Regions from separate parts of the Rhizobium sp. P2_G2 genome, predicted to be linked through region 3. Evidence: predicted binding sites of a transcription regulator. Region 3 holds the regulator's gene; each other region holds the start of a gene.
The links. The regulator LexA, encoded in region 3, represses DNA repair genes until DNA is damaged. The targets are predictions, from matches to a motif close to TGTTCNNNNTGTGTTCNG.
Positions count from the first base shown of each region.

Region 1: AC1D06_RS36070 (ribonuclease T2 family protein) is a predicted target of LexA. The motif match lies at 7,977-7,994, and genes of this name have one in related genera.
Region 2: recA (recombinase RecA) is a predicted target of LexA. The motif match lies at 8,076-8,093, and genes of this name have one in related genera.

Region 1 is NZ_JBFUFF010000107.1:6,319-15,884, reverse strand. It holds gene AC1D06_RS36115 (methyl-accepting chemotaxis protein) at 1-541, shown strand, start outside; gene AC1D06_RS36110 (hypothetical protein) at 679-1,131, opposite strand; gene AC1D06_RS36105 (hypothetical protein) at 1,141-1,617, opposite strand; gene AC1D06_RS36100 (VldE C-terminal domain-containing protein) at 1,760-2,497, shown strand; gene AC1D06_RS36095 (dienelactone hydrolase family protein) at 2,540-3,265, opposite strand; gene AC1D06_RS36090 (thiamine pyrophosphate-binding protein) at 3,382-5,043, opposite strand; gene AC1D06_RS36085 (TerC family protein) at 5,073-5,879, opposite strand; gene AC1D06_RS36080 (DMT family transporter) at 5,963-6,892, opposite strand; gene AC1D06_RS36075 (alpha/beta fold hydrolase) at 6,885-7,841, opposite strand; gene AC1D06_RS36070 (ribonuclease T2 family protein) at 8,010-8,798, shown strand; gene ettA (energy-dependent translational throttle protein EttA) at 8,896-9,566, shown strand, end outside.
Region 2 is NZ_JBFUFF010000021.1:40,185-49,750, forward strand. It holds gene AC1D06_RS17130 (RNA methyltransferase) at 1-15, shown strand, start outside; gene murI (glutamate racemase) at 2-796, shown strand; gene AC1D06_RS17140 (hypothetical protein) at 801-1,037, opposite strand; gene AC1D06_RS17145 (SulP family inorganic anion transporter) at 1,021-2,700, shown strand; gene AC1D06_RS17150 (GGDEF domain-containing protein) at 2,671-3,933, opposite strand; gene alaS (alanine--tRNA ligase) at 4,051-6,705, opposite strand; gene recA (recombinase RecA) at 6,862-7,950, opposite strand; gene AC1D06_RS17165 (carbohydrate kinase family protein) at 8,184-9,125, shown strand; gene AC1D06_RS17170 (pseudouridine-5'-phosphate glycosidase) at 9,159-9,566, shown strand, end outside.
Region 3 is NZ_JBFUFF010000062.1:38,489-41,764, forward strand. It holds gene glmU (bifunctional UDP-N-acetylglucosamine diphosphorylase/glucosamine-1-phosphate N-acetyltransferase GlmU) at 1-1,214, shown strand, start outside; gene lexA (transcriptional repressor LexA) at 1,269-1,988, opposite strand; gene AC1D06_RS29380 (helix-turn-helix domain-containing protein) at 2,321-2,857, opposite strand; partial or broken gene AC1D06_RS29385 (hypothetical protein) at 3,134-3,276, shown strand, end outside.

The DNA.
Region 1 (9,566 bases), on a different contig from region 3:
GATGGGCCGCATCGAAAATGCCTCGAACGAGATCAGCAAGATCATCAACGTGATCGACGAGATCGCCTTCCAGACCAACCTGCTGGCGCTCAATGCCGGCGTCGAGGCGGCGCGTGCGGGCGAGGCAGGCAAAGGCTTTGCCGTGGTGGCGCAGGAGGTGCGGGAGCTCGCTCAGCGCGCCGCCAATGCGGCCAAGGACATCAAGACGCTGATCACCCGTTCGAGCGATGAAGTGCAGACAGGCGTCCGGCTCGTGCAGGAAACAGGAAGCGCGCTGTCGGAAATTGCTGGCCGCGTCGCCTCGATCAACGACTACATCCAGGCAATTGCGGACTCGGCCAAGGAACAGGCCGTCGGCATCAACGAAATCAGCCAGGCGATCAACCAGATCGACAACGTCACGCAGCAGAACGCGGCGATGGTGGAAGAGACGTCGGCCGCCACTATGAAGCTCGCCGGCGAGGCGGACCGCCTGGTGCAGCTCATCGCTCGCTTCCAGCTGGACGAGGCAGCCGCCAAGCTGCGCCGCCGCGCGGCATAACCCGTTACCATAAGAACGAGGACGCCTACCGAGACTGGCCCGCGCCGAAAGCGCGGGCTTTTTCCTATGTGGGGGCGTCGGCTCTATGCCCCGAGCCGCTGCACTGGCCGGCTCAGGGAAGCGCAAAGCTTAGATGATCAGTCCGGGCCATAGGGGCGCTTGAGCAGCGCCTGTGGGCCGGCCATGTGGCCTTCGGGCGGGTTCTCGCGGAAAATAAGCTCCCAATCGCCACGATAGGTGTCCATGGCAGGAGGTCCGGGAGAGCCGAGGACGGCGACGAGAGCCAGGCGTTCCTTCTCCTTCGTCGTCAGCGCTTTGTTGATGATGTTCCATACCGTGTAGCCGCCGGCGGAAAATCCGTAGAGTGCGAAAACGTCGTCGTCGGCGCGGATCTGCTTCAACGCTTCACGCATCTGGGCGCTGTTGTAGCCGGAATTTCCCGCGACGGGGATCATCTTCGGCTCGTAGCCGCGCAGGCGGGCGAAATCCATGGCGGCGGTGTCGTCGAGTGCGCCGTTGGCCCAATATTTCGACCTGCCGCCGGGCAGAGCATAGTCGCCTGCCTTGCCGCGCAATATGAACATCTTCATCGGATGGCCTCACGGGTGCTTGGTGGCGGGAGAACGGCGGGTCGGGCCGTAGGGGTTGGTCAGGAGCACCCTCGGGCCTCGCATATGGCCGTTCTTACCCTCCGGGTCCTCCCTGTAAATCAGCTCCCACGGTCCGTCGTAGATAGCCGAGTGCGGCGGAGCTCCGAGGACGACGACCAGAGCCAGGCGCTCCTTTTCCTTTTTCGTCAGCACGGACAGGATATTGGCAATCGTGTAGCCGCCGGCGGAAAATCCATAGAGTGCGAAGACATCATCATCCGCCCGGATTTCCTTGAGTGTCGCGACCATCTGCTCACTGTTGACAGCTGAATAGCCTTTTACATCGATCACTTTTGCGTCATATCCCCTCAGTCGCGCGAATTCCAGCGCCGGGGGTTCGTCCAATGCGCCCTTCTGCCAATATTTGGGCTTTCCGTCGGGCGTCGGGTAATCTCCGGCTTTTCCACGCAATATCAGCATCTTCATGGGCCTGTCCTCCGCGTCCGCTAACAGGGCTTGTCTAGCGCTTTGCTAATATTATCAAATTATCGGCGAATACGAAGCAGGGCTGTTCCGTAGAGAACATATTCCATCCACCGAATGTGCATTGTTAACTTGGGGACCAGAGATGCGGCCAGCCGCCGCGGATACCGGTTCAGGAACGGAGGCAGCGATGAAACACTGGAGCGGAATGCTGATACAAAGCGATGGCAGCAAGCCTTTCGTGGTTTCTCTGATGAAAACTCTGGCAGACGAATTTCCCTACATCATTTTCAAGATGGGCGGATTTGTCGACCGCGATATCCGCGGCAAGCCGGGGGTGAAGTCGATGCATGCCAGCGGCCGCGCCATCGACATCTATCTCGACGTCAGAAACCCGCCGGAAAAGACGCTTGGCAAGTTTCTTTACGCTATGTTCAAGGACCCGGGCCAGTCGCCCAGCACGGGTCATGTCATTTATGACGGGACGATCTGGAGCGCCGATGGCGGCGGGATTGAAAAAACCACGAGCGCCGCCGGGGTGCGGGATCTTCATGACGATCACGTCCACGTCGATTTTGTCGAGGCCGGCATCACCGGCACGGCTGATTCGCTGCTCTCGCCGCTCCGCTTCGTCGGCCGCCAGATGCAGATGCAGCGCTATAAGGAATGGATGGAAGGATATCACGGGCCGGCCTTCAACCCGACCTCCAACAACAAGCATTTGAGCGATATCGAACGGCAGGCGATCTACGACCTCAACAAGAAAACGGTGTCAATGTCGCTTGCGCCCGCCTATCTGAAGGCGAGGGACCAGGCGGTCAAATGGCTCGCCGCTGGCAAGATACCGGATCCAGGCGGCGTCCTCGAGGAAGAGGATTCGTAATCCACTGAGGCGCCCTTCTGGAGCCGGGTTCCGGGTCGGCGGTCAGGGCCGTTCGGTAACTTCGGTCATGAAGGCAGCGATCGAGGTTCTGGCACGACGCGCCGAAAGCGGCGAATAGACCAGGCGGGCGTTCGGATCGGTGCCGACATCCGGATTGTCGAAGGCGTGATGCGTCTGGCTGTAGAGTTCCAAGCGGACATCGTTGCCGGCCTGATCCATTTCCGCGATGACCGCATCGATCACCTCCATCGGCGAGACCTGGTCCTGTGTGCCCAGCAGAATCAGCACCGGTGCGGCGATCTTTGTTCCCATGCCGGCCGCTGCCGTCTTCAACAAGGCGGAGCAGACAATGATCCCGGCAATATCGGCGCCGCTACGACCATAGTCCAGGGCAACCATGCCGCCGGCGCTATAGCCGAGGCAGACGATCGGCATGCCCTGGGGAAGCGCCTGCCTCAGATTCTCGACGCATGCCCCCAAAGCGGCGACGCCCTGGTCGCGATGGTCGATCAACCGCTTCACCATCGGCCCGACCTGATCGGGATTGTCCGGGCTGAAACCATCGCCATAGAGATCGGCAATGACGACATGGCAGCCCAGTGCGATAAGATGGTCCGCATGGTCGCGGGCGAGCGGGCTTTGGCCGCGCCAATCCGGCAGCAGCACCACGCCTGCCTTTGTCTGTCCATCGACGGGCTTGATCAGCAGACCGCGGTAAAGCTGATTGTTGGCGGAATATTCAAACTTGGTCTCGGATGTCGCCTGCATGCGGTAATCTCCAACGAAACGAGCGTGACCGGTATTATTTATGAAGCGCTGTCGCCAACGCAACCGCACGATCGACATCGTAGATGCCGAATTGCCATCCGGCAGGTGCCTGCCGCCTATCGCTTGCCGGTGCCCTTGATCTGGCTCAGCGTGCGGCTCGGCGTGATCGCCTCAGCATCGAGTTTGATCTCGATGATCGCGGGCCTGCCGCTTCCCCGGGCGCGCAAAAACGCGTCGGCGAAAGCTGCGGTGTTCTCCACCGTTTCGCCATGACCGCCGAACGCCTGGGCGTAAGCGGCGAAATCCGGATTTGTGAGGCCAGTGCCGCTGATACGGTCCGGATAGTCACGTTCCTGGTGCATGCGGATCGTGCCGTAAATGCCGTTGTTGATGACGAGGACGATGATCGGCAGGTTATAACGGACCGCGGTGGCGAATTCCTGGCCGTGCATCAGGAAGCAGCCATCGCCAGCAAAGCAGACCACTTCGCGCTCCGGAAACATCGCCTTGGCCGCCACGGCCGCGGGTAGGCCGTAGCCCATCGAGCCCGAAGCGGGTGCGGCCTGGGTGGCGAAGGTGCGGAAGCGGTGGAAGCGGTGCAACCAGGTGGCGTAATTGCCGGCGCCGTTGGTCATGATCGCGTCGGTCGGCAGGTTTTCCTCGAGCCAGGCCATGATCGGCCCCATGGCGACATCGCCCGGACCGGTCGCCGGCGGCGTCGACCATTTGAGATAGGCTTCGTGGAGGGCCTCGGTGCGTTCCTTCCAATCGGGTTCGCTCGCAGGCGAAAGGTTGGCGAGGGCGGCGACAAAACTTGTGGGATCGGCATTGATCGCCAGATCCGGGCGATAGACGCGGCCGAGCTCGGAACTATCGGGATGGATATGCACCAGCGCCTGTCTGGGATAGGGCACGTCGATCAGCGTGTAGCCGGAGGAGGGCATTTCCGACAGCCGGCCGCCGAGCAGGACCAGGAGATCGGCATTTTTGACTTCCTCGGCCAGCGCCGGATTGATGCCGATGCCGACATCGCCGGCATAGTTCGGATGCAGGTGGTCGAACAGCATCTGCCGGCGGAAGGAGACTGTGACCGGCAATGACCAGCGCTCGGCGAAGGCAGTGAAGTCGCGCACCGCGGTCTCCGTCCAGCGGGTGCCGCCGAGGATGACCAACGGCCGTTCCGCCTGGGCGAGCAGGCGACCGAGCCCGGCAATCTGCTTTGGCCCCGGATGGGTGTCAACCGGCATATAGGGCATTGGTTCGGGCGCGTCGACCAGGTCCCGGAGCATGTCTTCGGGCAGCGCCAGCACGACCGGGCCGGGACGGCCGGATGTGGCGACAGCGAAGGCGCGGGTGACGAATTCCGGAATCCGGGCGGCATCGTCGATATCGGCCACCCATTTGGCGAATTCGGTGAAGGCGCGGCGGAACTCGACCTCCTGGAAGGCTTCGCGCTCGCGCGCATCGCGTTGCACCTGGCCGATGAACAGGATCATCGGCACCGAATCCTGCCTGGCGATATGCAGTCCGGCCGAGGCATTGGTGGCGCCGGGGCCGCGCGTGACGAAGCAGACGCCGGGCTGGCCGGATAGCCGGCCCCAGCAATCGGCCATCATCGCCGCGCCGCCTTCCTGCCGGCAGACCATGACCTCGATGTCCGTGTCATAAAACGCATCGAGCACGGCGAGAAAGCTCTCGCCGGGCACGCAGGAGACGCGGTTGACGCCATTGGCGACGAGGGCATCGACGATCAGCTGCCCGCCGGTTCTTTTCGACATTCGGCTCACTCTCTCCTTGGCGGAACGGCTCAGTGCTCGTCCCGCGACTGCTCCTCCAGAATCCGTTTTTGATAGCGGCTCTGGATGATTTCGACAATCAGCAAGGTGGCCAGCACGAAATAGAAGGTCGATTTCGCCATCGGCTCGACCGGGAAGCCGAAGAAGGAGAGTTCGGCAAGATGGCCGCCTTCCGACAGCAGCATATAGCCGACCAGCAGCAGCACGAAGAGGCCGAGCACTTCGTACATGCGGTTCCGCTTGAGGAAATTGGCCACATGGTCGGCGAGGATGACCATCAGCGCACCGGATACGATGATCGCCGCACTCATGACGATGAAATTCTTCGTCAATGCCACCGCGGAAAGCACTGTATCGAAAGAGAAAACCACGTTCATGATGAGAATCCAGATGAGCGCGGCGGCCACCGTGCGGCGCGGTGCCGTATCGATTCCATGTTCGAGGTCGTGCCTGCCGATCATGTGCCAGATTTCCTTGATCGCGGTGTAGATCAGGAAGATGCCGCCGAACAGCACGATCAGCGAATGGCCGGTGATCGAGGCGCCGAAGATCACCGAATGCACCTGCCAGATTGGCGTCTGGAAGGCGGCGATCAGCTGCAACACGACGAAGAGCAGCAGGATGCGCAGGCCGATGGCGAGCAGGATGCCGGTGCGCCGCACCGAGGATTCCTTTGCCGGATCGACCTTTTTCGATTCCAGCGAAATGTAGAGCAGGTTGTCGAAACCAAGCACGGTTTCCAGCGCTGTCAGGATGAGGAAGGTGATGAGGCTGTCGATGGTGAAAAGGTTGTCTAGGGTGAAGATGCCGGAAAGCATGGTCAGACCTGTCGCTGATGGAGATAGCTGCAGATAGCGTCAGAATGTCGCAGCTGGCAAGCGGCCAGCCGGCAAAATCCGGATTATGCCGCGCTGTTCTCCGCTTCCGGCCTGTCTTCGCGCCAGATGATGAACAGGCCGGAGCCGATGATGATGACGATGCCCGCCCATTTCAGCGCATCTGGGAAGTCGCCGAAGACGAAATAGGCGACGATGCAGGCGGTGACGATTTCCAGATATTGCAGCGGCGCCAGCACGGAGGCGGCCATGGCGCGGTAGGCATAGACCGATAGGATGCCGGATATCGTCGCCGCAAGGCCGACGCCGGCAAGGAAAAGCACGGTCGACAGGTCCGGCAAGACCGGATCGTAGACGGGAATTTCGGCATGATGCCCGATCGCCAGCAGCAGGCTCGCGGCGAGCAGACCCCAGACGCTCGACTGGAACTGCATCGACGACGGCTCCTCCGTGCGCGCCGAAATCCGCGTCAGCAACAGGAAGGAGGCGACGGTGAAGGCCGTCGCCATCGGCAGCAGCGACACCCAGCCGAACTGGCTGAATGAGGGCTGGATCACCATCAGCGATCCACCGAAGCCGGTGGCGCAGGCGATGATCTTGTTGCGGCTGATATGCTCCTTGAGGAGGATGCCGCTCATCAGCGTCAGGATTGCAGGTTCGACGAAGAAGATGGCGATGGCATCGGCGACCGGCATGGTCCTCAGCGCATAGGTATAGGCGGTCATGCCGGCGAGGATGAGGAAGCCGCGCAGGAAATGCAGGCTGCCCTGGAAAAGCGAGCGGCTGAACAGCCGGCCGCGCATCAGCGCGAAAGGCAGCATGAAAAGGGCCTGAAAGAGGAAGCGTGCGAAACAGACCTCGCCGGCCGGCACGCTGCCAACGGCGAGCTTGGAGAAGACATCGATCAATGGCGCCGTCAGCACCGAGGCGCACATCAGCGTGACGCCGGTGCTTGGCAGCAGGCGAGGACGGGAAATGAGAGTCGAGTCAGCCATTTGCCTCATTCTGTGAAACTTTCATGACAACGCCGTCGGCCCAGGCTGCGAAGGCTTTCATCGCCTCTTCGCGGCCGATCTCGTTGAGCGTTTCATGACGCATGTCTTCGTAAATCGTCAGGTTCGTCGCATTCATGCCAAGCGACGTCAACTGCCTCGCGAGTTTTCGCATCGTCTCGCCACCCTTTGTCACCGGATCCTTGCCGCCGCCGACGAGATGTACTGGCAAGGTCTTCGGCAATCGGCGCAGCGCGGCCACATGACCGGCTTCTCCCGCCAGTTGCAAGACGTCGAGCCACATGGAGACCGACGGCCGGCTGCCGCAGAGCGGATCCTCGACATAGGCCTTCACTTGGCGAGCGTCACGCGACAGCCAGTCGAAATCCGAGCGCGCCTCGGGAAGCGATTTCGCCCAGGTATCGAAGGTCAAGCGCATACCGTAGAAACTGGGGACATCCGAGCCCTTGAGGAAGCGTTCGGTCTTGAGCAGCAGCACCAGGGCCTTTCCGGCCATGCCCGGATTGGCATTCGTGTTCCAGACGGCAAGCCCCTGAAAGCTGGCGGGTTGCGCTTCAGCCGCAGCCAGCGCGACATTGCCGCCAAAGGAGTGGCCGAACAGGATGATCGGCAAGCCTGGATGCCGGCTGGCGGCAAAGTCGCGGACGGCGAGCAGGTCCTCGACGACGCGCCTTGCGCCATCTTTTCGCGCGAAGCGTCCAGGCTCGGCGTCAAGAGCCGTGCTCTTGCCATGGCCGCGATGGTCGTGGGCATAGACGTGATAGCCGCGCCCTGCAAGAAATCCGGCAAATGCGCGGTAGCGTCCGGAATGTTCCACAAGGCCATGCGAAATCAGCACGGTCGCCTTGCCGTTTGTCTCTGCCTCCTGGTGCCGGAGGCATAGTTTTGCCCCGCTCGGGCTCGCGAATTCAATCGGCGTCTCGTAGGTCATGGCTGTCCCGATATTGCGCCCCGATGGCGATTAGTGATGAACGAGAAAAGACGGAACATAAAGTGGCAAATTGCTTGATGAATCTTTAAACGCAATAAGATTCAGGGTTGCAATTTTCCTGAATTGTGCTTCTTATATTCATGTTTTGTTCTTTATGAGGAGTTATCCATGCAACGGATGATAAATGGAGCGCTTCGGCTGCTCCCATTGCTTTGCTGTGCCGTTTTCCTGGCCTTCCCGGCACTGCTCTCTGCGGCGGAGATGCCCGACAGTCCGGCCGATGACGACAATTCGCCCGCCACCGCGGCGACGGGAAAGACCGTCATGATACTTGGGTTGGGCTGGCAGCCGGCTTTCTGTGAGGGGAAATCCAACATGGCCGAATGCCGTGACCAGTCGGCCAGCGATCTTGCGGCGCGCCAATTCTCGCTGAACGGTCTTTGGCGCATGCGGCAGACATATTGCGGCGTGCCGGATGCCCTCAAGGATCAGGACAAGCAGCACAAGTGGCTCGCCATGCCGGCCTTGGCGCTCGATGAGGGTCTCAAGGTGGAGCTCACCAAGGCCATGCCGGGCATGGTGTCGGGGCTCGAGCGCCATGAATGGGTCAAGCACGGGACGTGTTCCGGCGATGTCGCGGCGCGCTATTACGAGCGCTCGCTGAAAATGCTGGCGGCCGTCAACCAGTCCGCTGTCGGCCAACTGTTCGGCGACAATATCGGCAAGACACTCAGGCAGGCCGAGATCAAGGCTGCTTTCGAGACCGCCTTCGGGGCGGGCGCCGGCGACAAGATCAAGATGCGCTGCCGCAAGGACGGCGACCGCGAGATCATTACCGGCATCACCATCGGGCTCGGAAGCACCGAGGGCGATGATCTCAAAGCGCTGATCGCCACGGCGGGGACAACCAAGTTCGGCTGCGTGGAGGGGATTGTCGACTCTGTCGGGCAGCAATGAACGCGCCTGTTGGATTCGGCCGATTGAACATTGCCCGTCAATCCGAATTGCCCTACATAGCCGACAACTTCCAAGGATCGTTCATCGAGGTTTCGGCATGGCGCGCCAATTCATCTACCATATGTCCGGGCTCACCAAGGCCTACGGCACCAAGAAAGTGCTGGAGAATATCCACCTTTCTTTCTATCCCGATGCCAAGATCGGCATTCTCGGCCCCAACGGCGCCGGTAAGTCGACCGTGCTGCGGATCATGGCCGGCATGGACAAGGAATGGACGGGCGAGGCCTGGGTCGCCGAGGGCGCCACGGTCGGCTATCTGGCGCAGGAGCCGCAACTCGACGAGTCGCTCAGCGTGCTCGGCAATGTCATGGAGGGGGTCGCCTCGAAGAAGGCGATCCTCGACCGCTACAACGAATTGATGATGAACTATTCCGACGAGACGGCGGACGAGGGGGCAAAACTCCAGGACATCATCGACAGCCAGAACCTCTGGGACCTGGATTCGCAGGTCGAGATGGCGATGGAAGCGCTGCGTTGCCCGCCGGGCGACGCCACGATCGACAATCTCTCCGGCGGTGAGAAGCGCCGCGTGGCGCTCTGCCAATTGCTGCTGCGCCAGCCCAGTCTGCTGTTGCTTGACGAACCGACCAACCATCTCGACGCTGAAACCATCGCCTGGCTGGAAAAGCATCTGCGCGAATATCCGGGCGCCGTGCTGATGGTCACCCACGACCGCTACTTCCTCGACAATGTCACCGGCTGGATTCT
Region 2 (9,566 bases), on a different contig from region 3:
CATGACGACGAATAGCGCAAAGCCCGTTCTGGTGTTCGATTCCGGCATTGGCGGCCTGACCGTGCTGCGCGAACTGCGCGTGCTGATGCCGGAACGGAATTTCGTCTATATCGCCGACGATGCCGGTTTCCCCTATGGCAACTGGGCGGAGCCGGAATTGCGCCAGCGGCTGCTCGCAATCTTCGATGGCTTTTTGCGCGACTATCAGCCCGAAGTGTCGGTCATTGCCTGCAACACTGCCTTCACGTTGGCCGGCGCAGACCTGCGCGCCGCTTTTCCCAACCATACCTTCGTCGGCACGGTGCCGGCGATCAAGCCCGCCGCGGAGCGCACCCGCTCGGGCCTGATCTCGGTGCTGGCGACACCCGGCACGGTCAAGCGCGCCTATACCCGCGATCTCATCCAGTCCTTCGCCAGCCAGTGCCATGTGCGGCTGGTCGGCTCGGAAAACCTGGCACGCATGGCGGAAGCCTATATCCGCGGCGAGAGCGTTGCCGACGCCGACGTGGCGGCGGAAATCAACCAGTGCTTCCATGAAGAGGACGGTCGCAAGACCGATATCGTGGTGCTGGCCTGCACGCACTATCCTTTCATGGGCAACGTCTTCCGGCGACTTGCACCCTGGCCGGTCGACTGGATCGACCCGGCCGAAGCGATCGCGCGCCAGGCACGCCGGCTGGTGCCGGCGCTCGATGGCCTGGAGGCAGCAGCCCATGCCGATCGCGCCGTGCTCACCTCCGGCAGGCCGGATTTTTCCACGCGCCGGCTGATGCAGGGGTTTGGATTGAGCGTCTAGGATTTCAGTGGCGAGCGCGGAACACAGCCATTAATCCCGCCAGCTCTGATGCGAGCGCCTTGACTGCGAACGGCCCTGCTGCCGCCTTCGGCAGTCCATCATCGCTTCCACCGTGGAAGCGGCAAAAAAATTCGGCGGCGTTGACAATTGTCAAAGGTTGTTCGCAGGCGCGGGCGTAGGCTTCGATGCCAGCGAAATCCGCAACCTGATTCCGAGCCCCGCCGATGGATATCCAACTCACCGATCCGCCTTTCTCTCCCAAACTCTGGACGGTCCTGCACGAGGGCTACACGCTCGACAAGGCCAAGGCCGACATCATTGCCGGATTGACCGTGGCGATCGTCGCGCTGCCACTGTCCATGGCCATCGCCATCGCTTCCGGCGTGACGCCTGCAATGGGCCTCTACACCTCCGCCGTCGGCGGCTTCCTCGTCTCTGCCTTTTCCGGCAGCCGGCACCAGATCGGCGGTCCCGCCGGCGCCTTCATCGTGCTGGTCGCCGCGACCGTAGCCCGCCACGGCGTCGATGGACTGATCCTCGCCACCGCGCTGTCAGGCCTGTTCATGGCGCTTGCCGGCTGGTTGAAGCTCGGCTCCTATATCAAATATATCCCCTATCCGGTGACGGTCGGCTTTACCGCTGGCATTGCCGTCATCATCTTCTCCAGCCAGATCAGCCAGTTGCTCGGGCTGACGCTGGCCAAGGAACCGGGCAACCTGATCCCGAAGCTGGCTGCGCTCTTCGATGCGCGCGCGACGCTCAATCCGTCGGCCTGCCTGCTGGCTGCTGTGACCATATTCATCGTCTTTGCCGTGAGGGCCTTGCGACCGCACTGGCCGAACCTGTTGATTGCCGTCGGTGTTGCCAGCCTGCTCGGCTGGGGGCTGCATCTGCCGGTCGAAACGATCGGCACCAAGTTCGGCGGCATACCGAACACCCTGCCGCTGCCCCACCTGCCGAATCTCTCGCCCGACAAGGTGCTGGCCGTGTTGCCGGATGCGCTGGCCTTCGCGCTGCTCGGGGCGATCGAGTCGCTGTTGTCCGCCGTCGTTGCCGACGGCATGACCGGCCGGCGTCACCGCTCCAATGTCGAACTCGTCGGCCAGGGCATCGCCAATGTCGGCTCGGCGCTGTTCGGCGGCATCTGTGTCACCGGCACAATCGCCCGCACGGCGACAAATGTGCGCGCCGGCGCCGCCACCCCCATATCGGGCATGGTGCATGCGCTGTTCGTGGTGCTGTTCATGGCTTTCCTCGCACCGCTCGCCAGCTATATCCCACTCGCGGCCCTTGCCGGTGTGCTCGCCTCAGTCACATGGAACATGGTCGAAAAGCCGGCGATCGCCGCCCTGCTGCGCTCGTCGCGCGGTGATGCGCTGGTGCTGATCGTCACTTTCGGGATCGTGGTTTTCCGCGACCTGACCGAAGGCATCCTCGCCGGCTTCCTGCTTGGCGCGGTGCTGTTCATCGACCGGATGGGCCGAACGATCAAAGTCAGCGCCGCGGCGCGCGTCGCCTTCGGCAATGGCGAGACGGAAGAGCATCCCCTGCCCTATAGCGATCCGGATATCGTCGCCTATCACATCAATGGCGTGTTCTTCTTCGGCGCTGCATCGACAGTGGGCAGCGTGCTCGACCGCATCGCCGACACCGCCAAGGTGTTCATCCTCGACTGCTCGGCAGTGCCGTTCATCGATTCGACCGCGGCCAATGTGATCGAGGGCACGGCGCGCAAGGCGGCTCGGCGAGGCATGCGCTTCGTGATCTCAGGTGCAAGCGCCGATGCGCGCGCGATGCTGCAGGCGCACAAGCTCAATGAACCGCATGTGCATTTCTTCGACACGATCGACGAGGCGATTGCCGCTTCGAAAGCGTCAATAGCGTCCGGGGCGGCTGCGCACTGAGAGGCGGCTGACGCGGTTCTTACTAAGACTGAGGCGGCTTTCCTCGCCGCCTTCGACGATCTTCTCCAGCCGCATGGCCATTCTGAAGCAACTCACCCGGTTGCGGCCGCCATTCTTGGCGAGGTAGAGCGCGTTGTCGGCGCCCGCCATCAGATGGTCGAAATCGGGGCCGGCCTCCTCGACGCCAGCAACGCCGATGCTGGTGGTGACCTTCAGCACATTGCCGTTGAAACGAATGTCCAGCGCTTCCACGGCGGCGCGCAGGTCTTCGAGGAATTCGACAGCGTCGGCCTCCGAACAATCCGGCAGGAACAGGCCGAATTCCTCACCACCCAGACGGCCGAAGATCATGCCAGGCTGCAGCCTGCGCGACACATGCGCGGCAAAGGATTGCAGCACCTTGTCGCCCGCCATGTGACCATAGCTGTCGTTGATGCTTTTGAAGAAATCGAGATCCAAGACTGCCATGAAGGCCGATTTCGGCCGGCGGGCCAAGGCGGCGCGCGTCTCGGACACGAAAAACCGGCGGCTCGATACCAGGGTCAGGCTGTCGATCTCGGCCGCAAGCCGGTAACGCCGCTCCGTCCGCTCGCGGATGAGTGATACGAAGACAAAGGAAATCAGCATGCCATGCACGAAAGCTTCAAGCGTCGTGATTGCGAACCATGTCGACGGCTGGCCGGGAACGATGTCCGAGACCGGATAGAAAATGCTAAGCGGAATCCGCAGCAGGTAAAAAATGCCGTGACTGGCGTAGAACAGACAGGCCGCCATTGCGGAGGGAAGGCGCTCCTCCTTCCACACCGCCATGGTGTCGCGAACGACGAAGACACAATAGAAGGGGATGATCAGCGAACTGACGATGATGCGGTTGTTGACATCGGAGCGGATCGACTCGAAGCCGAAATTGCAAATGAACCAGACAATGGCGCCCAGCAAAATGACCGGCAGCCCCATCCTCACGCCGCGGAATGACGCGAACCCTGCCGAAATCAACGCATAGGCGAGGAAGACCAGACCATTGCCCAGCCCGATCGCCAGCCACCAGGGCGCAATGCCGCGCAAAGCCAGGATCAGCGAGGCCAGCGTCCCTACCCACATGCTGGCACACCACCATGCGATTGCTTGCTCGCGCTTCTCGAAAATCCAGATGAATGTCAGCGCCATCGCAACGACCAGCGTCATCAGCGCCGTGCAGATCATGATGGTCGAAATATTCAGAACGACAGCCAACGCAGCTTCTCCGATCTAGAGCGTGCACTCGGAGAAGTCGTAGGCTTCAATATTTAAAAAAGGCGAAACCCGGTGTGCCGGAATGGGATATCCCGGCACTTTTTATAGATTGCCAGATCAACCGAGAGCGGCTGCGACTGCATCCAGCGCGTTTTCGGCCTGACTGCCATCCGGGCCGCCGGCCTGCGCCATGTCGGGGCGGCCGCCGCCGCCCTTGCCGCCAAGCGCCTGCGAGGCGATGCGTACAAGATCAACGGCGCTGAAGCGCGGTGTCAGATCGTCGGTGACGGCCACCACAGCGCTCGCCTTGCCACCATCGGAAACGCCGATGAAAGCGACGACGCCGGATCCTGCCGTCTTCTTGCCTTCGTCGGCGAGGCTCTTCAGGTCTTTCGGCTCGACACCGGTAACCACGCGGCCGAGGAATTTCACGCCGTTGATGTCGCGCAATCCGTCACCGCCACCGGAGCCGCCACCAAGGGCGAGTTTCTTCTTGGCGTCGGCCAGGTCGCGCTCCAGCTTGCGCCGCTCCTCCATCAGCCCCTCGACACGAGTCAGCACGTCGTCCGGCTGCACCTTGAGGATTGCCGCAAGCGACTTGATGCGCTCGTCCTGGGTTGACAGATAATCGCGCGCCGCCTCGCCGGTCAGCGCTTCGATGCGGCGCACGCCGGCACCGACCGCGCTGTCGCTGAGGATGCGGATCAGGCCGATATCGCCGGTCTCGCGCACATGCGTGCCGCCGCAAAGCTCCACCGAATAGGGCTTGCCGGCCTTGTCGCCATGCCTGGCCGTGCCCATCGACACGACGCGGACCTCGTCGCCATATTTCTCGCCGAACAGCGCCATCGCGCCCTCGGCGATCGCATCATCGACGCTCATCAGCCGCGTCGTCACCGGTGCGTTCTGGACGACGATCTCATTGGCAAGCTGCTCGACCACTTTCATTTCTTCGGCCGAGATCGGCTTGGGATGCGAGACGTCGAAACGCAGCCGCTCCGGCGCCACCAAGGAACCCTTCTGCGCCACGTGCGTGCCTAGGATTTCGCGCAGCGCCTCGTGGATCAGGTGGGTGGCCGAATGGTTGGAGCGCAGCCGCCCGCGACGGGAATGATCGACTTCCAGCACGATCGCATCGCCCGGCTTGAGCACGCCTTCGGAAACTTCGGCGAAATGCACGAACAGGCCATCACCCTTTTTCAGCGTGTCGGTGATAACAGCGCGGCCACCCTCGAAAGTGATCAGGCCGTTATCGCCCATTTGACCGCCGGATTCGCCGTAGAACGGCGTCTGGTTGACGACCAACTGCACCTTCTCACCCGCCGAAGCCTGCGGCAGTGACTTGCCGTCACGCACGAGCGCACACACCACGCCTTCGGCACGCTCGGTGTCGTAGCCGAGGAATTCGGTGGCACCATGGGCTTCCCTGAGCTCGAACCAGATCGTCTCGGTCGCTGCCTCGCCGGAACCCGCCCAATTGGCGCGGGCCTCGGCTTTCTGGCGCTGCATCGCCTTGGCGAAGGCCTCCGTGTCGACGCCGATGCCCTTCTGGCGCAGCGCATCCTGCGTCAGGTCGAGCGGGAAACCATAGGTGTCATAGAGCTTGAAGGCCGTCTCGCCGTCGAGTTCCGAGCCTTCGCTCAGGCCACTGACGGCTGCGTTCAAAAGGCCCAGGCCACGTTCCAGTGTCGTGCGGAAGCGCTTCTCCTCGAGCTTCAACGTCTCGGTGATCAGCGCTTCGGCGCGCATAAGTTCGGGATAGGCAGCGCCCATCTGGCCGACCAGCGCCGGAACCAGCTTCCAGATCAAGGGTTCGCGGGCACCCAGGAGTTCGGCATGGCGCATGGCGCGGCGCATGATACGACGCAGCACATAGCCGCGGCCTTCATTGGAAGGCAGCACACCGTCGGCGATAAGGAAAGCCGACGAACGCAGATGGTCGGCGATGACACGGTGGCTGGCACGGCGCTCACCCTCGGCATCGGTGCCGGTGGCCTCCATCGAGGCGGCGATCAGGGCGCGGAACAGGTCGGTGTCGTAATTGTCATGCTTGCCCTGGAGCAGCGCCGAGATGCGCTCCAGGCCCATGCCGGTGTCGATCGACGGCCGCGGCAGGTTGATCCGCTCTTCCTTGGTGACCTGCTCATATTGCATGAACACCAGGTTCCAGATCTCGATGAAGCGGTCGCCGTCCTCGTCGGCCGAACCGGGAGGACCGCCCCAGATATGGTCGCCATGGTCATAGAAAATTTCAGAACACGGGCCGCAGGGGCCGGTATCGCCCATGGCCCAGAAATTGTCGCTGGTCGGGATACGGATGATGCGGCTTTCCGGCAGGCCGGCAATCTTGCGCCAGAGATCGAAGGCCTGATCATCGGTATGGTAGACGGTGACCATCAACCGGTTGCGGTCGATGCCATATTCCTTAGTGATCAGGTTCCAGGCGAGCTCAATGGCGCGTTCCTTGAAATAGTCGCCGAAGGAGAAATTGCCAAGCATTTCGAAGAAGGTGTGGTGACGCGCGGTATAGCCGACATTGTCGAGGTCGTTGTGCTTGCCGCCGGCGCGAACGCATTTCTGCGCCGTCGACGCCGTGGAATAGGGACGAGACTCCAGGCCGGTGAAGACATTCTTGAATTGCACCATGCCGGCATTGGTGAACATCAGCGTCGGGTCGTTGCGCGGCACGAGCGGCGACGAGGCGACGATCTCATGTCCGTTCTTGCGGAAATAGTCCAGAAACGCAGACCGGATCTCGTTGACGCCACTCATCGTATGCCCTTCATCCCTCAGAAAATGACCGGTTTGCCCGGATTTTAGCCAAGCGCTTGTATCGCCCGCCCCTGCCGATGTCCAGAAAAACAAAGCCCGGCGCCTGCAATCCGCAAGGCGCCGGGCCGGATCGGAAAATCCGACGATATCTACGGATCAGGCTTCCAGCGCCTCGTCGTCGTCACCCGCCTCGGGACCACCATTCTGCAGGAAGCGGTCGGCGATCAGGCCGGCATTCTGGCGTAGCGACAATTCGATTTCGCGGGCGAGATCCGGATTGTCGCGCAGGAAAAGTTTTGCGTTCTCGCGGCCCTGGCCGAGGCGCTGGCTGTTGTAGGAGAACCAGGCGCCGGATTTTTCAACGATGCCGGCTTTGACGCCGAGGTCGACCAGTTCGCCGGTCTTGGAAACGCCTTCACCATACATGATGTCGAATTCGACCTGCTTGAAGGGCGGCGCCATCTTGTTCTTGACGACCTTCACGCGGGTCTGGTTGCCGACCACTTCATCGCGCTCCTTGACCGAACCGATGCGGCGAATGTCGAGACGAACGGAGGCATAGAATTTCAGCGCGTTGCCGCCGGTGGTGGTTTCCGGCGACCCGAACATGACACCGATCTTCATGCGGATCTGGTTGATGAAGATCACCATGCAGTTCGACTTCGAGATCGAGGCCGTGAGCTTGCGCAATGCCTGGCTCATCAGGCGGGCCTGCAAGCCCGGAAGGCTGTCGCCCATCTCGCCTTCGATTTCAGCCCGTGGCGTCAGCGCCGCTACCGAGTCGATGACCAGCACGTCGATAGCGCCGGAGCGGACCAGCGTATCGGTGATTTCAAGCGCCTGCTCGCCGGTATCCGGCTGCGAGATCAGCAGGTTTTCAAGATCGACGCCGAGCTTGCGCGCATAGACCGGATCAAGCGCATGTTCAGCGTCGACAAAGGCACAGATGCCGCCCTTTTTCTGGGCTTCGGCAACGGTCTGCAGCGCCAGCGTGGTCTTGCCCGAGCTTTCCGGCCCGAAAATCTCGATGATGCGGCCCTTTGGCAGGCCACCGACGCCAAGCGCGATATCGAGACCAAGCGAGCCGGTGGGAACGGTCTCGATCTCGACGACATTCTCGTTCGAACCGAGCCGCATGATCGAACCCTTGCCGAACGCGCGTTCGATCTGGGAAAGTGCCGCATCCAGGGCTTTGCTCTTGTCCACCGCTTTTTCCTCAACGAGTCGCAACGTGTTCTGGGCCATTCGATCCACCTTTAAGTTATCCGCGCCATTGAAGCAATCTGTTCTGCTGGAGTTATTCGTACCCTATTTGTTCTCATTCTGCAAGTGGCGCGCAACCAATTGATCCGGAATATTTTTTCGACTTTCGTTCTATTTTTGTTTTCGTGTTTGTTTCCAAAGGCTTCGAGCGCTCGCGGCTTGCTTCTCATGCCGGAAAGCCGTTAAGGTGAGTCGATTGTAACAAGGCCTTCCGCATGACCTCCATCCTCGTCCTGGGCGGCGCCCATATCGACCGGCGCGGCCGGATCTCCGGCGATACCGCCCCCGGCGCCTCCAATCCCGGAGCATGGAAGGAGGAGGCCGGCGGTGGCGGCTTCAATGCCGCCCGCAATCTCGCCCGGCTCGGACATAGGGTGACGTTGATTTCGCCGCGCGGCGGCGATGCGGAGGGTGAAGCCGTCAGTATCGCGGCAGAGGCTGCGGGCGTCATCGATCGACCGTTCACCTTCCTCGATCGGCGGACGCCGACCTATACCGCCATCTTGGAGCGCGACGGCAATCTGGTGATCGCGCTGGCGGACATGGAGCTTTACCGGCTCTTCGTGCCGCGCCGGCTGCAGGTGCGGCAGGTGCGAGACCAGATCGATGCCGCCGATTTTCTGCTGACCGATGCCAATCTGCCGGCAGAGACCCTCGCCACGGTTGGACGAGCGGCCAGGGAGCACGGCAAGCCGCTGGCCGGCATCGGTATTTCGCCGCCGAAAGTGGTGCGCTATGCTGGCCTGCTCGGTCTGTTTGACTATCTGTTCATCAACGAGGCGGAGGCGCGGGCGCTGACGGGGGAAGAGGTCGGCGATTTCCGCCGCTGGCCGGCCATCCTGCGCAAGGCGGGGCTCAAGGCGGGCGTGATCACCCGCGGCCAGCGCGAAGTGATCGCCTGGCAGGGCGAACAGGCCGCGACGCTGCTGCCGCCGACGCTGGAGGCGATCGGCGACGTGACCGGGGCCGGCGATGGTTTTGCCGCAGGCTTCCTGCACGCCGTGTTCGAGGGCCGGCCGCTTGGAGATGCTGTTTCGATGGGGGCTGCGTCGGCGCGACTGGCGCTCGCCAGCGAAATGGCGGTGGCCGAGACGTTAAGCCGCGAACTCTTGATGGACACGCTCGCCCTTGTGCCGACGGCGGAAATAGTGTTGTAAGCCGTCATCCAACGACCAGCCCAGGACGCCGCCATGAACAGCCACGCCACGCCGAATTTCCCGGTTTCCTATTCCACCGAAGTGGCTGAGGCGAAGGCTGCAGGCGAGGCGATCGTGGCGCTGGAATCGACGATCATCACCCATGGCATGCCCTATCCCGGCAATCTCCAGATGGCACGCAGCGTCGAAAGCATCATCCGGGCCGAGGGCGCGGTGCCGGCGACGATTGCCGTCCTCAACGGTGTGCTGCATGTCGGCCTGGAAGACACCCAGCTTGAGCAGCTGGCGCGGACGCCGGATGCGATGAAACTGTCTCGCGCCGATCTCGCCTTTGCCATTTCCGAGGGCCGGACGGGTGCGACGACGGTGGCGGCGACGATGATTGCTGCGGCGCGCGCCGGCATCCATGTGTTCGCCACCGGCGGCATCGGCGGCGTACAC
Region 3 (3,276 bases):
GCATCGCGCTGGTCGTTGGCCGCGATGCGGAGCCGGTCGTGGCCGCAGCGTCCGGGTCCGGTATCGAGGTCCGCGCCTTTGAACAGGCCGAGCGGCTCGGCACAGGCCACGCTGTGCTGGCGGCGCGCGGCGAAATCGAAAAGGACTACGATCAGATCCTGGTCGCCTATGGCGACGGGCCTCTGATCGAACCCGCACCGCTGATCGAAGCGCTGGAGAAAGTGCGCGCCGGCTATGATGTCGCGGTCGTCGGCTTCGAAACCGACAAACCCACGGGCTATGGACGCCTGCTTACCAAGGACGGCGAGCTCGTCGCCATCCGCGAGGAAAAGGACGCGACAGAGGCCGAGCGGAAGGTCACCTTCTGCAATAGCGGCATCATGGCGATCGATGGCCGCAAGGCTTTGTCGCTGCTGACGAAAATCACCAATAACAATGTCAAGGGCGAGTATTACGTCACCGACATCATCGAAATCCTCCACCGCGAAGGCGGCAGGGCGGCGACGGTCGAAGCGCCGAGCGACATGGTTGCCGGCTGCAACAACCGGGCGGAACTCGCCGAACTCGAAGCGATCTGGCAGAAGAAGCGCCGTCATCAGTTGATGCTCTCGGGCGTGACGATGATCGCGCCGGAAACCGTCTTCCTGTCGCATGACACGCGGATCGGCCGCGACACTGTGATCGAACCGAATGTCTGGTTCGGTCCCGGCGTCACCGTCGATAGTGACGTCGTCATCCACGCCTTCTCGCATATCGAGGGCGCCCATATTGCGCCAGGCGCAAGCGTTGGTCCGTACGCACGGCTGCGGCCTGGCGCAGACCTGGGCGAAAAGGCCAAGGTTGGCAATTTCTGCGAAGTGAAGAATGCCGCGATCGGCGAGGGCGCCAAGGTCAATCATCTGAGCTATATCGGCGATGCCATCATCGGCGCGCGGGCGAATATCGGCGCCGGCACGATCACCTGCAATTATGATGGCTTCAACAAGTTCGAAACCCGGATCGGCGCCGACGCATTCATCGGCTCGAACAGTGCACTTGTCGCACCGGTGACGATCGGGGCAGGGGCGCTGACCGCCTCCGGCAGCGTGATCACCGAGGATGTTCCGGATGGCGCCGCCGGCTTCGGCCGCGCCCGTCAGGTCAACAAGGAGGGCTATGCGATCGCGATCATGGCGCGCAACAAAGCGCTCAAGGAATCAAAGAAGAAGAAATGATATTAAGCCGACGCAGGCGAGGCTGCTCGCCGCGCGTCAACCGATCGCCGCTTGTCAGTGATAGCGGCGGATGAGTCCGACCAGCTTGCCCTGGACCTTGACGCGATCCGGCCCGAAGATGCGAGTTTCGTAAGCCGGATTCGCGGCCTCAAGCGCAATGGAAGCCCCTTTGCGGCGGAAGCGCTTGAGCGTCGCTTCCTCGTCGTCGACGAGCGCTACGACGATGTCGCCCGGGCTCGCCGTGCTGCCGTTGCGGATGATCACCGTGTCGCCATCGAGGATGCCGGCCTCGATCATCGAATCGCCTTTGACCTCGAGCGCATAATGTTCGCCGCTGCCGAGCATGCCGGCCGGGACGGAAATATCGTGGGTGATGTTCTGGATCGCCGAAATCGGCACACCGGCGGCGATGCGGCCCATAACAGGGATTGCCACCGCTTCACCGGAGTTCTCGTTGGCTGCCGGCTTCGGCGCGGGCGCCGGCTGCACCTTGCCGAGCGAGCCTTCGATGACGCTTGGATTGAAACCCTTCTGCGGCGGCTTGATGCTCGGCGAATAGGCCTCGGGCAGCTTGATGACTTCGAGCGCCCGGGCACGGTTGGGAAGCCGGCGAATGAAACCACGCTCCTCCAATGCCGTGATCAACCGGTGGATGCCGGACTTCGAGGCCAAATCGAGCGCATCCTTCATCTCATCGAACGAAGGGGGCACGCCGGACTCCTTCATCCGCTCATGGATGAACAGTAGAAGTTCCTGTTGTTTTCTCGTCAGCATGGACGTCCCCTTGGGAATCGTGAAACAAATCTCGAACAAACACTATATGTTCCATGTATGTTCCGCAAGGGTTTTAAATATGGTTAACGCGTGGAGGCGCGAAAGATATTTCGGAATGGCTGTCAGAGCTATTCTGGAATGAAAATGGCAACGCACCTTTGTTTTCAAAGGATAATTCGCGGAAAAATAGTGTTACCAATCGCCAGATTGAGCAACACCAAATTCTTCATTCCAGGATAAATATTAAGTCATTGTTTTAAATTAGTTTATTGAGCAACTAGCGGAATTGGTGAACGGAGCATTCTGGCGATTGAGCAACAGATTGAGCAACCCTAGATAATACGCTCGTCCTCCCACCACGGCGGAGGCGGAGCATCGAATTCACCTACGGCATACTCGGTGACCAGTGCTTTGTAGATGTCCTGAGGCTTGATCAAACCGGATTTCAGCCATTTGTCCCGAGATGCCTTGATCCGAGTTACGTACTCACCGACCCAAATGTGGATCGTCGCTAGTTGGTCATCCGTCAACCCGCCAGCAAGCCTCCGGTCGGGTTCGGACTTGGAGTTTGCAAGCTCGTGACGCGTTGCGAGCAATGCTAGCCAGAGATCTTCCTTGTCAATCTCAAGGGGTTTGTCAGTAAGACCGTGTCGCCCGACCGTTTTGGGCTCTCCGCTGCCCGACATCAACCAGTCTAGGGAAACTGTACCTCCAGAGAGCATTTCGGATAGGTATTTTGCTGGCACTGACGCCCGGCGCCTCCATGCCGCAATGGTACTTCTTGATACCCCGAGATAGTCGGCAAGCTCTTGATCCTGCTTGAGATTCAATGCCTGCTTTGCTCTCGCGATTATACCGACGACATCCATGGTGCACAAAATGTCACTTTTCTGTTTGACTAGTGACAAAATGTAACTTACATATTGTCACATGACTAATGTGCACAGGGCGATTTGCAATGCAAGTGGCTGAACGATTTGATTATCCCACGGTGCGCGCCGCCTTTATCATTCGCGGTACCTCTTTTTCCCGCTGGTGCTTAGAAAACGGCGTCTCCAGGGCGTGGGCAATCGCGGTCTTGAACGGAGAACAAGACGGTCCCGCCGCGCGCGCTCTGCGCGCAAGAATAGTGGAGGCCGCTTGCTGTGAGCGGGACTAGCAGACACATTCTCTCGTCCGATCTCGCTCGTCTGGCGAGTATCTCGCCTCAGCGCATGCGCCTCATATGCCAAGAGTTCGAAAACCGCACGCGTACCGACTGGTGCGGTGCGGCCTTGAAAATCAAATT